One region of the Streptomyces sp. NBC_00316 genome, then DNA from elsewhere that is predicted to be linked to it. Evidence: predicted binding sites of a transcription regulator. Region 1 holds the regulator's gene; the other holds the start of a gene.

The links. Region 1 encodes HrcA, which represses chaperone genes, less so after heat shock. Its sites were predicted from a motif close to TTNGCACTCNGNNNNNCNGAGTGCNAA; they were not measured.
Region 2: the regulator HrcA is predicted to act here: its motif matches at 4,773-4,799, upstream of groES (co-chaperone GroES).

Annotation. Positions count from the first base shown of each region.
Region 1 covers NZ_CP108023.1:5,978,202-5,986,636, reverse strand. Annotated here, with positions in the region: gene OG878_RS26545 (16S rRNA (uracil(1498)-N(3))-methyltransferase) at 1-428, opposite strand, end outside; gene OG878_RS26540 (nitronate monooxygenase) at 425-1,498, opposite strand; gene dnaJ (molecular chaperone DnaJ) at 1,660-2,796, opposite strand; gene hrcA (heat-inducible transcriptional repressor HrcA) at 2,797-3,813, opposite strand; gene OG878_RS26525 (MBL fold metallo-hydrolase) at 3,996-4,718, shown strand; gene OG878_RS26520 (DUF3097 domain-containing protein) at 4,744-5,565, shown strand; gene hemW (radical SAM family heme chaperone HemW) at 5,762-6,994, opposite strand; gene OG878_RS26510 (ATP-binding SpoIIE family protein phosphatase) at 7,037-8,435, opposite strand, start outside.
Region 2 covers NZ_CP108023.1:3,765,480-3,773,914, forward strand. Annotated here, with positions in the region: gene OG878_RS16590 (MOSC domain-containing protein) at 1-606, shown strand, start outside; gene OG878_RS16595 (SDR family NAD(P)-dependent oxidoreductase) at 641-1,414, shown strand; gene OG878_RS16600 (ester cyclase) at 1,761-2,456, shown strand; gene groL (chaperonin GroEL) at 2,577-4,202, opposite strand; gene groES (co-chaperone GroES) at 4,302-4,610, opposite strand; gene OG878_RS42285 (hypothetical protein) at 4,874-5,215, opposite strand; gene OG878_RS16620 (polysaccharide deacetylase family protein) at 5,212-6,171, opposite strand; gene OG878_RS16625 (THUMP-like domain-containing protein) at 6,333-7,511, shown strand; gene OG878_RS16630 (hypothetical protein) at 7,523-7,888, opposite strand; gene OG878_RS16635 (hypothetical protein) at 8,055-8,177, opposite strand; gene OG878_RS16640 (VOC family protein) at 8,339-8,435, opposite strand, start outside.

The DNA of each region.
Region 1 (8,435 bases):
CGCGACTGCTTGCCGGCCTCGCGGGCCGTGTTCCGCCATTTCGCCAGGGACTTGAGACCGCGGTCGCCCTTCCACTGGGTGATGCAGCGCGAGGCCTGCCACGGCACGATCGCGTCGACGCCGGTCTCCGTCAGCGTCTCGACGGCCACCTCGCCCCGGTCGCCCTTGGGAAGCGCCTGGACCACGGTGATCCGGGGCGCGGGCCGCGGTTCCTCGTGGACCGTGCCGAGGCCCGTCAGGACGAGCCGGTCCTTGCCCTCGGTGGTCTGCACGACGCCTTCCGCCCAGCGGCCGTGCCCGTCCGTCAGGACGACCCCCTCACCGGCGTGCAGCCGCTTCACCGATACGGCGTGCCGCCCCTCGGGCCCTTCCAGAACGAACCCGGGCCCGCTGGGGACCTGTTCGACGACGAAGACCGGTGCGGTCACTGCTTGCTCCTTGTGCTCACGGCCGCGCGCGCGGCATCCAGCTCTTCGGCGAGCAGCACGGTCAGCCGGCCGGCCGGCAGCTCGCGGGCCATCCGGTGGCCCTGGCCCGCCCACAGGGCCATGCCCTGGGCGTCACCGGCCTTGGCGGCGGCCTTGCGCAGCCCGCTGGTGACATGGTGCACCTGCGGGTAGGCGGCGGGGGCGTACGGGCCGTGCTCGCGCACAAAGCGGTTGACGAGGCCGCGCGCCGGACGCCCGGAGAACGCCCGGGTCAGTGCCGTCCGCGCGAACAAGGGGTTCGTCAGCGCCTGTTTGTGCAGCAGATGGGCGCCGGACTCGGGGCAGATCAGGAACGCCGTGCCGAGCTGCGCCGCCTCCGCGCCCGCCGCGAGCACCGCCCCGATCTGGGAGCCGCGCATGATCCCGCCCGCCGCGATGACCGGCACCTGGACGGTCTCGCGGACCTGCGCCACCAGGGCGAGCAGACCCGTGCCGCTGCCGTCGGTCTGCGGGTCGTCGCGGAAGGCGGACTGGTGGCCGCCCGCCTCGATGCCCTGGACACAGACCGCGTCGGTGCCCGCCCACTGCGCAGCCTGCGCCTCCTCGGGCGTGGTGACCGTGACGACGGTGTACGTACCGACGCCGGCGAGCGCGTCGAGGGTGTCCCGGGTGGGGCAGCCGAACGTGAAGGAGACCACCGGAACCGGGTCCTCCAGAAGGATGGCGAGCTTGGCTTCGTAGCCGTCGTCTCCGTGGGGGTCCGGGTCGCCGAGCGGGGTTTCGTACCAGGCGGCCTCACCGGCGAGCTGGTGCCGGTACACCTCGACGGCGCTCGGGTCGGCAAGGTCGGGCTGCGGCATGAAGAGGTTGACGCCGAACGGCTGACCAGTCAGCCGGCGCAGCTGTTTGATCTCGTTGTACATGCCGTCCGCCGTCTTGTACCCGGCCGCCAGGAAGCCGAGCCCGCCCGCTTCGGCGACGGCCGCGACGAGCTGCGGACAGGACACACCGCCCGCCATCGGGGCCTGCACAATCGGATACCGGCAGAGATCGGTCAACGCGGATGACATGAGCGCATCGTGTCACGTCCGGTGCACCGCGCCGAATCAGCCAGGGGTGGCCAGAAAGCCGTCCGAGGGAACCGGAGGAGGCACCTCTCCAGCCGACCGCCCGCCGGTCCGGGACCGGCGGGCGGGGGCCATGCAGAGGGCGCTGACAGGACGGGTCGGCCTCAGCGGCCGTTGAACGCGTCCTTCAGCCGGGAGAACAGCCCCTGCTGCCCCGGCTGGAACTGACCGGTGGGCCGCTCCTCGCCACGCAGCTTCGCCAGCTCCCGCAGCAGTCGCTCCTGCTCCGGGTCCAGCTTCGACGGGGTCATCACCTCGACGTGCACGATCAGATCGCCGCGCCCGCCACCGCGCAGGTGGGTGATGCCGCGGCCGTGCAGCGGGACCGACTGGCCGGACTGGGTGCCCGGCCGGATGTCGACCTCCTCCAGGCCGTCGAGCGTCTCCAGCGGCACCTTGGTGCCGAGCGCACCCGCCGTCATGGGGATCGTGACCGTGCAGTGCAGATCGTCACCGCGGCGCTGGAACACCGCGTGCTGCAGCTCATGGATCTCGACGTACAGGTCGCCGGCCGGTCCGCCGCCGGGGCCGACCTCGCCCTCGCCCGCGAGCTGGATGCGGGTGCCGTTGTCGACACCGGCGGGGATCTTCACGGTCAGCGTCCGCCGCGAGCGGATGCGGCCGTCGCCGGCGCACTCCGGGCACGGGGTCGGCACGACCGTGCCGAAGCCCTGGCACTGCGGGCAGGGCCGCGACGTCATGACCTGGCCGAGGAACGACCGGGTGACCTGGGAGACCTCACCGCGGCCGCGGCACATGTCACAGGTCTGGGCGGAGGTGCCGGGCGCGGCGCCCTCACCACTGCAGGTCGTACAGACGACGGCCGTGTCGACCTGGATGTCCTTGGTGGTACCGAACGCCGCCTCGGCGAGATCGATCTCCAGCCGGATCATCGCGTCCTGGCCGCGCCGGGTGCGCGAACGGGGTCCGCGCTGCGACGCCGTACCGAAGAACGCGTCCATGATGTCGGAGAAGTTGCCGAAGCCACCCTGTCCGAATCCGCCCGCGCCACCGCCGCCGGAGGCGGACAGCGGGTCGCCGCCGAGGTCGTAGACCTGCTTCTTCTGCGGGTCCGACAACACCTCGTAGGCGGCGTTGATCTCCTTGAACCGCTCCTGGGTCTTCGGATCCGGGTTGACATCCGGATGCAGCTCGCGTGCGAGCCGCCGGAAGGCCTTCTTGATCTCGTCCTGAGATGCGTCGCGGCGCACGCCGAGTACGGCGTAGTAGTCCGTGGCCACTTACGACTCCGCCAGGATCTGTCCGACGTAACGTGCCACTGCGCGTACCGCTCCCATCGTTCCGGGGTAGTCCATGCGGGTCGGTCCGACCACGCCGAGTTTGGCGACTGCCTCGTCGCCCGAACCGTAGCCGACCGCGACGACGGACGTGGAGTTGAGCCCCTCGTGGGCGTTCTCGTGCCCGATACGTACGGTCATGCCCGAGTCCTTGGCCTCGCCGAGCAGCTTCAGCAGCACGACGTGCTCCTCCAATGCCTCCAGCACCGGCCGGATCATCACAGGGAAGTCGTGCCCGAAGCGGGTGAGGTTGGAGGTGCCGCCGATCATCAGCCGCTCCTCCGTCTCCTCGACGAGGGTTTCGAGCAGGGTGGAGAGCACGGTGGACACGGTTCCCCGGTCCTCGCTCTCGAAGGAATCCGGCAGGTCCTGCACCAGCTGCGGGACGTCCGAGAAACGGCGTCCGACGACCCGGCTGTTGAGCCGGGCCCGCAGATCGGCGAGAGAGGTCTCACCGAACGGCGCGGGACAGTCGATCATGCGCTGCTCGACCCGGCCGGTGTCCGTGATCAGCACGAGCATCAGCCGGGCGGGCGCCAGCGACAGCAGCTCCACATGCCGCACCGTCGACCGGGTCAGCGAGGGGTACTGCACGATGGCGACCTGCCGGGTCAGCTGCGCGAGCAGCCGTACGGTGCGGCCCACGACGTCGTCGAGGTCGACCGCGCCGTCGAGGAAGTTCTGAATGGCCCTGCGCTCCGGCGACGACAGGGGCTTGACCCCTGCCAGCTTGTCGACGAAGAGCCGGTAGCCCTTGTCCGTCGGGATGCGTCCGGCGCTGGTGTGGGGCTGGGCGATGAAGCCCTCGTCCTCCAGCACCGCCATGTCGTTGCGGACGGTGGCCGGGGAGACCCCCAGCTTGTGCCGCTCGGTGAGCGCCTTGGAACCGACGGGTTCCTCGGTGCCGACATAGTCCTGGACGATGGCGCGCAGCACTTCGAGTCTGCGTTCGCTGAGCATGGCGCACACCTCCAGCTGTGTTCCTCGGCGGATTCCGGTCGTCCCTCGAAGGGCCCTGGCACTCGATGCGTACGAGTGCCAGCGATCCCCCGCAAGTGTACGGCGGCCGGGTGGGGCCCAAGCAAGGGCGACCGGCCACGCTACCGCGAGACTGCGCAGGTCGTTGCCGATAGCGTCGCCGTATGGACGCCTCTTGGGAAGAGTTCAGCTGGGAGCGACTCGGCAACGGTGTGGGCCGGCGGCGCCTTCCCCGCTGGGACGCGACGGTCGCACTGGTGGTCGGAGCGGACGGGGCGCTGCTCTTCGACACCGGATCGACGCTGCGCGAAGGCGCGGAGACAAGGGCCCAGGTGCAGTCCTTGATCGGCCGCAGGGTGACGCATATCGCACTCAGCCACCCGCACTTCGACCATGTGCTCGGCACCGCGGCCTTCGCCGGGGCGGAGGTGTACGGCGCGGTCGGGATGGCGGATCTCCTCGCCCGCGGGGCGGACGGGCTGCGCGCCGACGCGGTGCGCCATGGCATGTGCAGGGAGGACGCGGCGCAGGCCGTAGACGTGCTGGTGGCGCCGCACCACGAGGTGTGCGGTGAGTGGACGCTCGACCTGGGTGGTGGCCGCCAGGTGCTGCTGGCGAACGTGGGTCCCGGTCACACCGGCCACGATCTCGCGGTCCTGGTGCCCGGCTCCCCCGCCGTCGTGCTCTGCGGCGACCTGGTCGAGGAGTCCGGCGAGCCCCAGGCGGGCCCGGACGCGATCCCGTCACGCTGGCCGGCCGCGCTGGACCGGCTGCTGGCACTGGGCGGTGAGTCCGCGGCGTACGTACCGGGGCACGGCGCGGTCGTGGACGCCGCGTTCGTACGTGCGCAGCGCGATCAACTGTCCGGCGCCTTCGGCGTGTCGTGACGCGTTCCCGTCCTATCGTCGTGCGATGCGCAGCTACCACCCGGACCTGACCCCACCGTGGAAGAAGTCCGCCCCCGTCCCCGAGGTCCCCGCCGAACCCGATCTGGTCGTGGAGGAGGTCTCCACCGGCTTCTGCGGTGCGGTGATCCGCTGCGAGAAGACGGCCCAGGGGCCGACCGTGACCCTGGAGGACCGTTTCGGCAAGCACCGCGTGTTCCCGATGGAGCCGCGCGGCTTCCTGCTGGAGGGCCGGGTGGTCACCCTCGTACGCCCGTCGGCGCCCGGCCCGGTCCGCCCCACCCGCACGGCCTCCGGCTCGGTGGCGGTCCCCGGGGCGCGGGCACGGGTGGCACGCGCGGGCCGCATCTATGTGGAGGGCCGGCACGACGCGGAACTGGTCGAACGGGTCTGGGGCGACGACCTGCGCATCGAGGGTGTGGTCGTCGAGTACCTGGCGGGCATCGACGACCTCCCGGCCATCGTCCGCGACTTCTCCCCCGGTCCGGACGCGCGGCTGGGCGTCCTGGTCGACCACCTGGTCCCCGGCTCCAAGGAGTCGAGGATCGCGAGCGAGGTCACGGACGCGAACGTGCTGGTGGTGGGCCACCCGTACATCGACGTGTGGGAGGCGGTGAAGCCGTCGTCGGTGGGCATCGCGGGCTGGCCGGTGGTGCCACGCGGCCAGGACTGGAAGACGGGCGTGTGCCGGTCACTGGGCTGGCCGGAGAACACGGGGGCGGCGTGGCAGCGCATCCTGTCCACGGTCCGCTCCTACCGGGACCTGGAGCCGGCGCTGCTGGGCCGGGTGGAGGAGCTGATCGACTTCGTCACGGCACCGAGGGGGTAGGCGGGGCTGTACGGCGGCTGTCCGGGGCCGCACCGGACGCCGCTCCGCACTCGCCGGAGGTGCCCGGCCTTCCCGCCGGCGCCGGGCACCTGCCCGCCCGTCCGGCGTTTCGAGGACCGGGGTCGCGAGGCCCCGGTCCGGGAAAGGGGCGGGCAGGGGAACAGGCACACCGCCGGCGCAACCGCGCCCCGCCCCCTCAGTCCACCAGGTCCCTGACCACCGCATCCGCGAGCAGCCGCCCCCGCAGAGTCAGCACAGCCCGCCCCTTCGCATAGGGCAGCGCCTCCAGCAACCCGTCCTGCACCGCGCGCCCCGCCGCCGCCAGCCCCGCAGGAGCGAGCAACGACAGCGGACACCCGTCCACCAGCCGCAGCTCCAGCAGAATCCGCTCGACCCGCCGGTCCTCCGCCGACAGAATCTCCCGGCCCGCCCCCGGAGACCGTCCTTCCGCCAGCGCCTGTGCATAGGCACCGGGATGCTTCACGTTCCACCACCGCACACCGCCCACATGGCTGTGCGCTCCCGGCCCGGCGCCCCACCAGTCGGCGCCGCGCCAGTACAGCTCGTTGTGCAGGCAGCGGCCCTCCGGCGTCCGGGCCCAGTTCGACACCTCGTACCAGGAGAAGCCCGCCGCAGCCATCGCCTCGTCGGCGATCAGATAGCGGTCCGCGTGGACGTCGTCGTCCGTCATCGGAACCTCGCCGCGCCGGATCCGCCGCGCCAGCTGCGTCCCCTCCTCGACGATCAGCGCGTACGCGGACACATGGTCCGGGCCCGCCCCGATCGCCGCGTCCAGCGACGCCCGCCAGTCGTCGTCGGACTCCCCGGGGGTGCCGTAGATCAGGTCGAGGTTGACGTGCTCGAAGCCCGCCGCCCGCGCCTCCGCGACACACGCCTCGGGCCGCCCCGGCGTATGCGTGCGGTCGAGGATCTTCAGCACGTGCTGACGCGCACTCTGCATCCCGAACGAGATGCGGTTGAAGCCGCCTTCCCGCAGTTCCGCCAGATACGCCGGGCCGACGGACTCCGGATTGGCCTCGGTCGTGATCTCCGCGTCGTCGGCGAGACCGAACTCGTCACGGATCGCCGCCAGCATCCGTACGAGATCCCCCGCGGCCAGCAACGTGGGCGTGCCGCCACCGACGAACACCGTGCGGACCGGCCGCGGGTCGTCGCCGAGCACCTTGCGGGCCTGCCGGACCTCGCCGATCAGGTGGGCGGCGTAGTTGTCCCGGGAGGCCAGCGCACCGCCGGAGCCACGGAGCTCGGTCGCGGTGTACGTGTTGAAGTCGCAGTAGCCGCAGCGGGTCGCGCAGTACGGCACATGCAGGTAGAAGCCGAGCGGCCGGTCGGCGGCGCCTTCCAGGGCATGGCGGGGCAGCGCCCCGTCGTCGGGCACGGGTTCACCATCGGGCAGTACGGAAGGCATACCGTCCATTGTCACTCGCCGCCGGATGTTCCCGGCCCACACTCACTGGGCCTGCAGCACGACCAGCGCCAGATCGTCGTCCGGCGGCCGCTCCGCGAACTCGTGGACGGCCCGTTTGATCCGGTCCGCGATCCCTTCCGCGGTCAGCCCGGCGCAGCCGGCCAGCGCCCGGGCCAGACCGTCCCCGTCGTCGAACATCAGCGGCCCGGAGCGCCGTTCCGTCACCCCGTCCGTGACGCAGAGCAGGCTGTCGCCCGGCGCCAGGTCGAAGCTCTGGCTCTCGTAGGCGACGTCCTCGACGACCCCGAGCAGCACCTGCGACTCGGCGGCTGCGCGCACGGTGCCGTCCGGGTGCAGCAGCAGCGGCAGCGGGTGGCCCGCGCTGGCCAGCGTGCAGCGCACGCCGCCGCCGGGGAGCGGCACCATCTCCCCGTACAGCAGGGAGAGGAACCGGGGCTGCCCGCCGTCCGTCAGCTGCTGGGCGCCTTCCCGCAGGTGCTGGCCGCCGTCCGGCAGGGGCTGCCCGCCCGCCGCCGCGACCATCAGGGCGGCGGCCTCGGCGGTCTCCATCGCGTCGTCGAGGAGCAACCGGTTGAGCCGGTCGAGCACCTCGCCGACGCGGAAGCCCTCCCGGGCCAGCAGCCGCAGCCACGGCCGGGCGAGGCCGGTGACGACGGCGGCCTCGGGGCCGCTGCCCTGGACGTCGCCGAGAATGAAGCACCAGCGATCGCCGGGGCACGAGAAAATGTCGTAGAAGTCACCGCCGACGACCCCGTCGTCGCTGGGCTCGTACACCAGTGAGCTGGTGACTCCGGGTATGTCGGCGACCTTGCTGGGAAGCAGTCCGCGCTGCAGGACGCGGCTGATGGTGGCCTGCCGGGTGTACGCGCGGGCGGCGCCGACGGCGAGTCCCACCCGGCGTACGAAGTCCTCGACCAGCGCGGTCACCTCGTGCGGGACGCGGGCGATGCCCTCCCGTCCCAGAAGTACGGCTCCGAGCGTGCGGCCGCCGGCGGTTATCCGATAGGCGAGCGCGGCCCCCGCACGGCCGTTGGAGCGCCCGTCGGCGCCCGGTCCTGCCCCGTCCTCGTCGGCCCCGGGCCACGGCATGGAGACGGGTCCGGTGCCCACCCGCTCCGGCAGCCGGATCGGGTCCTGCTCCAGCACCGTACGCAGCTGCCCGGTCTCGGCCTCGTCACGGTGCCAGACGCTCGCGAGCCGGGGGACGGCTGCGGGCCCGCCGTTCTCCGGCTCCAGCCAGATCGCGCACCAGTCGGCGAGTCTGGGCACGAGTAACTGCCCGGCGAGCGCCGCCACGATGTCCTCGTCGAGCTGGCCGGCGAGCAGATCGGATGCCTCGGCGAGGAACGAGAGCGCACCGCGGCCCGCCCAGTCCGCGTCGTCGCGCAGAGCGCGCCGGGCGGTGGGGGCGAGCAGCTCG
Region 2 (8,435 bases), 2.2 Mb from region 1:
ACAGGGATCGACAAGCATCCGGTCGACGGCCCGGTGCGCGTCACCGACCCCGGCCCCAAGGGCACCGGTGGCAGCGGACTGGCCGAGGACGCGGTCTGCGACCTGCGCCATCACGGCGGCAGCGACCAGGCCGTGTACGCGTTCGCCCGCGAGGACCTCGACTCCTGGGAGAACGCGCTCGGCCGCCCGTTGGCCAATGGCGCGTTCGGCGAGAATCTGACGACCGCCGGGCTGGACGTGAGCGGCGCGAGGATCGGCGAGCGCTGGCGAGTGGGCCCCGATCTGGTGCTGGAGGTGACGTCGAGCCGCATTCCATGCCGTACGTTCGCCGGTCACCTCGGCGAGAGCCGCTGGGTCAAGCGGTTCATGGCGGCGGCCGCCCCGGGTGCCTACCTGCGGGTGATCGAGCCGGGCGAGATACGCGCCGGAGGCCCGGTCGAGATCGTGCACCGGCCGGACCACGACGTCACCGTGCACCTGGAGTTCCTGGCCTCGACGACCCGCCGGGAGCTGCTGCCGCGGCTGCTGCCGGCCCGGGACGCGCTCCATCCCGAGGTACTGCGTTCGGCCCTGAAGTACGTGGAGTCCGAAGCTGCGGGTGAGTGATCGGCGCGGCGGGTGTGGCATTAACGTGCCGCGTATGACGACTGCACTGATTACGGGCGCCACCGCGGGAATCGGGGCCGCCTTCGCGCGGCGGCTCGCGGCCGACGGGCACAACCTGGTGCTGGTGGCGCGCAACACCGAGCGGCTCCGGGAGCAGGCCACCGAACTGCACGACCTGCATGGCATCGAGGCCGAGGTGCTGACCGCCGACCTGTCCGAGGACGACGGGATCGCGTCGGTCGAGGCGCGGCTGACGGACCGTCGGCAATCCGTCGATCTGCTGATCAACAACGCCGGGTTCGGCAACAAGGGCCGCTATCTGGAGGTGTCGACGGCCGATGAGCTGAAGATGCTGAAGGTGCACTGCGAGGCGGTGCTGCGGCTGACCTCGGCGGCCGCGGCCGGGATGAAGGAGCGCGGACGGGGCGGGGTCGTCAATGTGGCCTCGGTGGCGGCGTTCGTACCGCGCGGGACGTACGGCGCGTCCAAGGCGTGGGTCGTGCAGTTCACGCAGGGCGCGGCGAAGGACCTGGCCGGGTCGGGGGTGCGGCTGATGGCGCTCTGCCCCGGCTTCGTGCGGACCGAGTTCCATGAGCGGGCCGGCATGGGGACCGGCAACATCCCCGGCTGGATGTGGCTCGACGCGGACAAGCTGGTGGCGGCGGCGCTGGCGGATCTGGCGCGCGGCAAGTCGGTCTCGATCCCGGACGCGCGGTACAAGACGCTGATGGGTCTGGTGAAGGTGGCGCCGCGCGGACTGCTCGGAGGGGTCACCTCCAAGACGGGCCGCAAGTACGGGCCGCAGTAGGGCGGGCGAGCCCGCACAGAGCCGGATGCCGCCGCGCAGCTCCGGGCCCTCGGCGATGCCGCCGGGACCGGGGCGCGCAGTGCCGCACCGGATGTGACGGATCCTCATATCCGTCCGAGACTCGCACCGTTGCGCGGCCTGCCGGCTCCGCATGCCGCGGGGTCGCCCGATGACGGGCTGCGTCGGACGACGGACGGGAGGGGCGGTTCACGGCCGGCCCGCCCCGCGGAGCACGTACGCGCCAGAGCTTGGATCGCGCGGCCCGACCCGTCGGCCCGAACCGTCACAAACCCCGCATCTCACTAAAATGGAATCATCCCATCGGCTCGCGACACCGGGAGACACCATGAGATTTGTACAGGTGATCGACTGCAAGACGGAGCGGTTCGATGACATGGACCGCCTCATGGGCGAGTGGGTCGAACAGACCAAGGGCACCCGGACCGCCACGCACAGCCTGACCGGCAAGGACCGCTCCGACGGGTCCCACTACGTGGAGATCGTCGAATTCCCGTCGTACGAGGACGCGATGGCGAACTCCACGCTGCCGGAGACCGACCGGATCTTCCACGAAATGGTGGCGCTCTGCGACGGGATGCCCACCTTCACCGGCCTCGACGTGGTCCGCGAGGAACAGTTGAACCAGACACTGTCCCGTCGGTTCTTCCACGAGATCGCCGTCGGAGGCAATCTGGACGCCATCGACGAGGTGTTCGCCGCCGACTACATCGACCACGACGTCGCCAAGGAGGAGGACACCGTGATCGGGTCCGACAGCCTCCGGGACGATGTCGCCCGCTGGCGGGCGGCCTTCGACTTCACCTTCGACCTGGACCGGCAGATCTGCGAGGGCGACGACGTCGTGACGCTGTGGACCTGGACCGGCACCCACAAGGGCGACTTCATGGGCATCGCGCCCACGGGCAGACAGTGCACGATGACCGGCACCACGATCTTCCGGTTCAAGGACGGCAGGATCAAGGAGGGCTGGTGGCACGAGGACCTCATGGGCCTCATGCGCCGGCTCGACGCGCTCGACTGACCGCAGAGCACCGGCGGGCACCGCGCGTCGCCGGGGACGCCGAAGGCCCCCCGCACCCGCCGCTGAGCAGCGGGAACAGGGGGCCTTCCACCACCGGCTGTGAGCCGGTACGGCTACGCGTCAGTGCGAGTGGCCGTGGCCGCCGTGACCGGCCTCGGCCTCTTCCTCGGCCGGCTTCTCGACGACCAGGGTCTCGGTCGTGAGCAGCAGCGACGCGATGGACGCGGCGTTCTCCAGCGCGGAGCGGGTGACCTTGACCGGGTCGATGACGCCGGCCTTCACCAGGTCGCCGTACTCGCCGGTCGCGGCGTTGAAGCCCTGGCCCTTGTCGAGCTCGGCGACCTTCGAGGTGATGACGTAGCCCTCGAGGCCCGCGTTCTCGGCGATCCAGCGCAGCGGCTCGACCGCGGCGCGACGCACGACCGCGACGCCGGTGGCCTCGTCGCCGGTCTTGTCGAGGTTGCCCTCGAGAACCTTGACGGCGTGGACCAGAGCGGAGCCACCACCGGAGACGATGCCCTCCTCGACCGCGGCGCGGGTCGCGGAGATGGCGTCCTCCAGACGGTGCTTCTTCTCCTTGAGCTCCACCTCGGTGGCAGCACCGACGCGGATCACGCACACGCCGCCGGCCAGCTTCGCAAGGCGCTCCTGGAGCTTCTCGCGGTCCCAGTCGGAGTCCGTGGCGTCGATCTCGGCCTTGATCTGGTTGACCCGGCCCTTGACGTCGCCGGGCTCGCCGCCGCCGTCCACGATGGTCGTGTCGTCCTTGGAGACGGTCACGCGGCGCGCGGTACCCAGCACGTCCAGACCGGCCTGGTCGAGCTTGAGGCCGACCTCCTCGGCGATGACGGTCGCACCGGTGAGGGTGGCGATGTCGCCGAGCATGGCCTTGCGGCGGTCACCGAAGCCCGGGGCCTTGACGGCGACGGCGTTGAAGGTGCCACGGATCTTGTTGACGACGAGGGTCGACAGGGCCTCGCCCTCGACGTCCTCGGCGATGATCAGCAGCGGCTTGGAGCCACCGGCCTGGATGACCTTCTCCAGCAGCGGGAGCAGCTCCTGGATCGAGCCGATCTTGCCCTGGTGGATCAGGATGTACGGGTCGTCGAGGACGGCCTCCATACGCTCCTGGTCGGTCACCATGTACGGGGACAGGTAGCCCTTGTCGAAGGCCATGCCCTCGGTGAACTCGAGGTCCAGACCGAAGGTGTTGGACTCCTCGACGGTGATGACACCGTCCTTGCCGACCTTGTCCATCGCGTCCGCGATGAGCTCGCCGACCTGCGAGTCCTGCGCGGAGAGCGCGGCCACGGCGGCGATGTCGGACTTGTCGTCGATCGGCCGGGCGGTCGCGAGGAGCTCCTCGGACACGGCCTTGACCGCGGCGTCGATGCCCTTCTTCAGGGCGGCCGGGGAAGCACCCGCGGCAACGTTGCGCAGACCCTCGCGGACGAGCGCCTGGGCGAGCACGGTGGCGGTGGTGGTGCCGTCACCCGCAACGTCGTTGGTCTTGGTCGCCACCTCCTTCACGAGCTGGGCACCGAGGTTCTCGTACGGGTCGTCGAGCTCGACCTCGCGCGCGATGGTGACACCGTCGTTGGTGATGGTGGGAGCGCCGAACTTCTTGTCGATGACGACGTTGCGGCCCTTGGGGCCGATCGTCACCTTGACCGTGTCGGCAAGCTTGTTGACGCCGCGCTCAAGGGCGCGACGGGCGTCCTCGTCGAACTTCAGAATCTTCGCCATGGGAGCTGAGCTGTCCTCTCGAATGAAATGCGCCCCTGACCGCCCGGCTGGTTATTCGCAGGGGGCCAGGGGCGCAGATCAGAAGCAAACGTGGGTGAATTACTTCTCGATGATCGCGAGCACGTCGCGAGCCGAGAGGACGAGGTACTCCTCGCCGTTGTACTTCACCTCGGTGCCGCCGTACTTGCTGTAGAGCACGATGTCACCGGTGTTGACGTCGAGCGGCAGACGCTCGCCGTTCTCGAAGCGACCCGGGCCCACGGCCAGGACGACGCCCTCCTGGGGCTTCTCCTTGGCGGTGTCCGGGATGACCAGGCCAGAGGCCGTGGTCTGCTCGGCGTCGAGCGGCTGGACCACAATGCGGTCCTCAAGCGGCTTGATGGCAACCTTGGAGCTGGTGGTCGTCACGATCCGGCCTCCCCCTTCGGAGATCTCGGGGTTAACTGCGGGGTTAACTGTCTTGGGGTGGCGACCAGGTGGATCCGTCGTCGCGGGTGCCGGACCTGCCAGTCGCGCAGTACTGCTGGCACTCTCCAGTGGGGAGTGCCAGACCTGAGACTATGACCGCGATTAGCACTCGGTCAAGCGGAGTGCCAATTGACCCCGCGCGTGGCGCAACGGCCACGGACGGGGCGACGGGCGCGAGCCCGGCATGATCCGAACGAGAGGCCCTAGCGCCGGTCGCATCCGGCCGCCGCGTCCACCGCGTCGTGCGGGCCCGGCCCGGCCCGCCACCAGTGCCGCTTCCTCAGCGGCGGCGACGGCCGCAAGTGCCCCGAATCCTGCGGCCCGCCCCACCGGTCGCAGGCGACGACGACCATCGGCCCCAGCTCCCCGTGATCACCTTGCGCACCCGCCGTGGGCGACGGGGCCGGGTGCGGGTGGTTCACCTTCTGCGCGGCCTTCCGGCCCAGCCGTTCGATCGGGTCGACCGACTGCGCGCACCCCGTGGCGGCGGTCAGGAGCGCGACGGCCGCCAGCACTCCGGCCAGCGGCCGGCGGACCCTGCTCATACGTAGTCCTCCAGCCGGGCCACGGCGTACCCCTTGTCCGTGATGGTCTTCATGACCGCGCGGATCATGTCGGCCATGGTGCCGCCCCAGTCCTTGGCACCGTGGAAGTGCGTGAGGATGATGTCGCCGGGGTGCAGATCGTGGTCCGGCTCCCGCCACTCCATGCGGTCGGGAAACGCCTCTTCGGCCCACAGCGGTACGGCCGTGATGCCGCAGGACCGTGCGATGCGCAGCGTGTCGCCGTTGTAGTTGCCGTACGGCGGACGGAAGAGGGTGGGCCGCTGGCCGTACTCCTTCTCGAGGATGTCCTGCTGGCCGCAGATCTGGCGCTTCTGGTCGCTGTGCGAGAGGCCGGGCAGATAGGAGTGGTCGACCGTGTGGTTGTTGAGTGTGACCCCCCGATCCTGCGCTTCCTTGAAGTACCCGTAGTCGTTGCGCACCAGGTAGTCGCTGAGGAAGGCGCTGTAGGGGATCTGCAGCTCCGACATCATCCGCAGCAGCTCGGGGTCCTTGTAGTCGCCGTCGTCGATCGTCAGGAAGACGATCCGCTCCTCGGTCGGGACGGTGGTGAAGACCGCAGGCAGCGAGTCGTCGCCGCCCTTGACCTCGAACCCCTTACGGGTGGTGAGGTGCGGTTTCACGGCGGGCGGGGCGGGAGGGGCCAACGGGGTCTGGTCCAGCCCCCATCTCCTGGCGGCCGCGGCGCGGGCGGCCTGCGCCCGCTGCAGCTTCGCGGCGTACCCGGACGGGTCGCGGGCCGGGCCGGCGGCCCCGGCGGGAGCGCCCGGAAGGCCGACTGCGGGGCCGGCGGCCCGGTGCTCGGCGCGGCCGCCGGATCCCGGGGAGCAGCCGGCGGCGACGGCGGTGACGAGGAGCGCGGCCAGGGCCGAGCGGACCGTGCCCCGGCGCGCGCTGCCCACGCGGCGCCGCACCGGGACCGGCCCGCCCCTCTTCATGAGGATTCTCCCTTTTGTGGTACAAGATGCCTGGCGTCGCATACTGCCAGTAGCCGACCGCTCACCCGGCCCGACAGCGCCGCCGGACCCGCGCGGTCCCCCGGCTGGCCGACAATGGGCCGGTGAACGCCTCCACCCCCACAGACCCGCTCGCCTCCTTCATGGCCCTGCGCACTCCCGAAGGTGCGGCGCTCCTGGCCGAGCTGCGGACGTACGACCCCGCCCAGGAGCTCGCCACCGCAACCCGGCTGCGCCGCAGCCACCCGGCCGCACTGGTGTCGGCGGCGCTGGGACAGGCACGGCTGCGGCAGCGGGCGGTGGCGAAGTTCGGTGCCGACGACGCGTACCGGATGTTCTTCACGCCGAACGGTGTCGAGCAGGCGACCCGTACGACGGTCGCCACGTACCGTGCCGGCCGATTCGCCGCGAACGGTGTCCGCAGCGTCGCCGATCTCTGCTGCGGGATCGGCGGTGACGCCCTCGCACTCGCCCGCGCGGGCATCTCCGTCCTCGCCGTGGACCGCGACCCGCTGACCGCCGAGGTGACCCGCGCCAACGCCGCCGCGCTCGGGCTCGACGCCCTGATCGAGGTGCGGTGCGCCGATGTCACCGAGATCGACACGTCGCCGTACGACGCCGTGTTCGTCGACCCGGCCCGGCGCGGCGGACGCGGCAGGATCTTCGATCCGGAGGCGTACTCCCCGCCGCTCTCCTGGGCGACCGGCGCCGCACTGCAGGCCCCCCGCGCCGCACTGAAGATCGCCCCCGGCGTCCCGCACGAGGCGATCCCGGCGCAGGCGGAGGCGGAGTGGATCTCGGACGGCGGCGATGTGAAGGAGGCGGTGCTCTGGTTCGGCGAGGGGTTCGCGGCGGGCTCGTACCGCGCCACGCTGCTCCCGGCCGGCGCGACCCTCTCGGCCCTGGGCCCCCTGCCCGCCCCGCCCGTCGGCCCGGTCGGCCGCTATCTCCACGAGCCGGACGGCGCCGTCATCCGTGCGCATCTGGTCGCGGACATCGTGGCGCGGTCGGGCGGCCGGCTGATCGACGAGACGATTGCGTACGTCACGAGTGACGAGCCGTACGACTCCCCGTACACCTCCGCGTACGAGATCACCGACCGGATGCCGTTCCACATGAAGCGGCTCAAGGCACTGCTGCGGGAGCGGGAAGTCGGTGTGCTGACCGTCAAGAAGCGGGGCTCGGCCGTCGAACCGGAGGAGGTGCGCCGCAAGATGAAGCTGCAGGGCCCGAACGCGGCCACCGTGTTCCTGACCCGGGTCGCAGGGGCGCCGACCATGCTGATCGGCCACCCCGTACGGCCGGACATCCGAAGGCCCTGAGGCCCGAGGTCCTACGCGAGGTCGGTCAGGTCCTCGGCGTACACCTGGGAGAGCGGCTGCGGACCCACGTACTGCTGGCAGTTGCACTGTCCGGCTTCGAAGCGGACCGGCTTCTTGCCCTCGTCCCAGGCCGTCGGCACCTCGACCCGCTCATGGCACTTGCCCTGCTTGTCATGCTTGGCGAGGTGGTGCGTGCAGCCGCAGACCGGCTCCGGCGGCCGGTGCGCCGCCTCGACGGCCAGCCGCTCCTGCTTGCTCGCCTCCAGCAGTTCCAGCTTGCGTGTGTGGCGGTTGCGCAGCGCCGTACGGACGTTGTCGACCGCCCAACCGAAGCCGCCCGTCCAGAAGATGATGAGCAACCACCAGTACCACTCCATCGGACCCTCCCCCTGTGCGGTTCCTGCTACGCGGCCAGGATAGGGGCGGGTCCGGCGCTGCGCGCCGCCTCCGGCGGAGAACTGCGCGGGACGTGGGCCCTGCCCTGCCGGCCGCGGAACGGACGGGGCCGTCGCCGACGGGGAGCCCCGCCCGTCCCGGTCCGGTTCAGCGGTCCGGGCTGTTCAGGTACTCGTCGTACCCGTCGGACTCGGTTCCCTCGTCGTCGTCGGCATAGGGGCTCTCGGCCATCTCCTCCGCCTCGATGCTGTAGTCGTACGGCTCGGACATCGTGGCTCCTCTCGTCGACGGGCGCCGGGTGCGCCCGCTCACACGGTCAACGAACCGCCCGGACCGGCCGATGCGCTCGCGCGGCCGGACCGCCTCCATGCGGATGACCGGGGCCACCCCAGTGGCTTAAGGGCGACCGGCCGGGTGGGACGGACCTGCCGTCAGGCGCTCCGCAGCGCTTCGATGTCCAGCTTCTTCATGCCGAGCATGGCCTTCATGGCCCGGTCCGCCTTGGCCGGGTCCGGGTCGGAGAGGGCC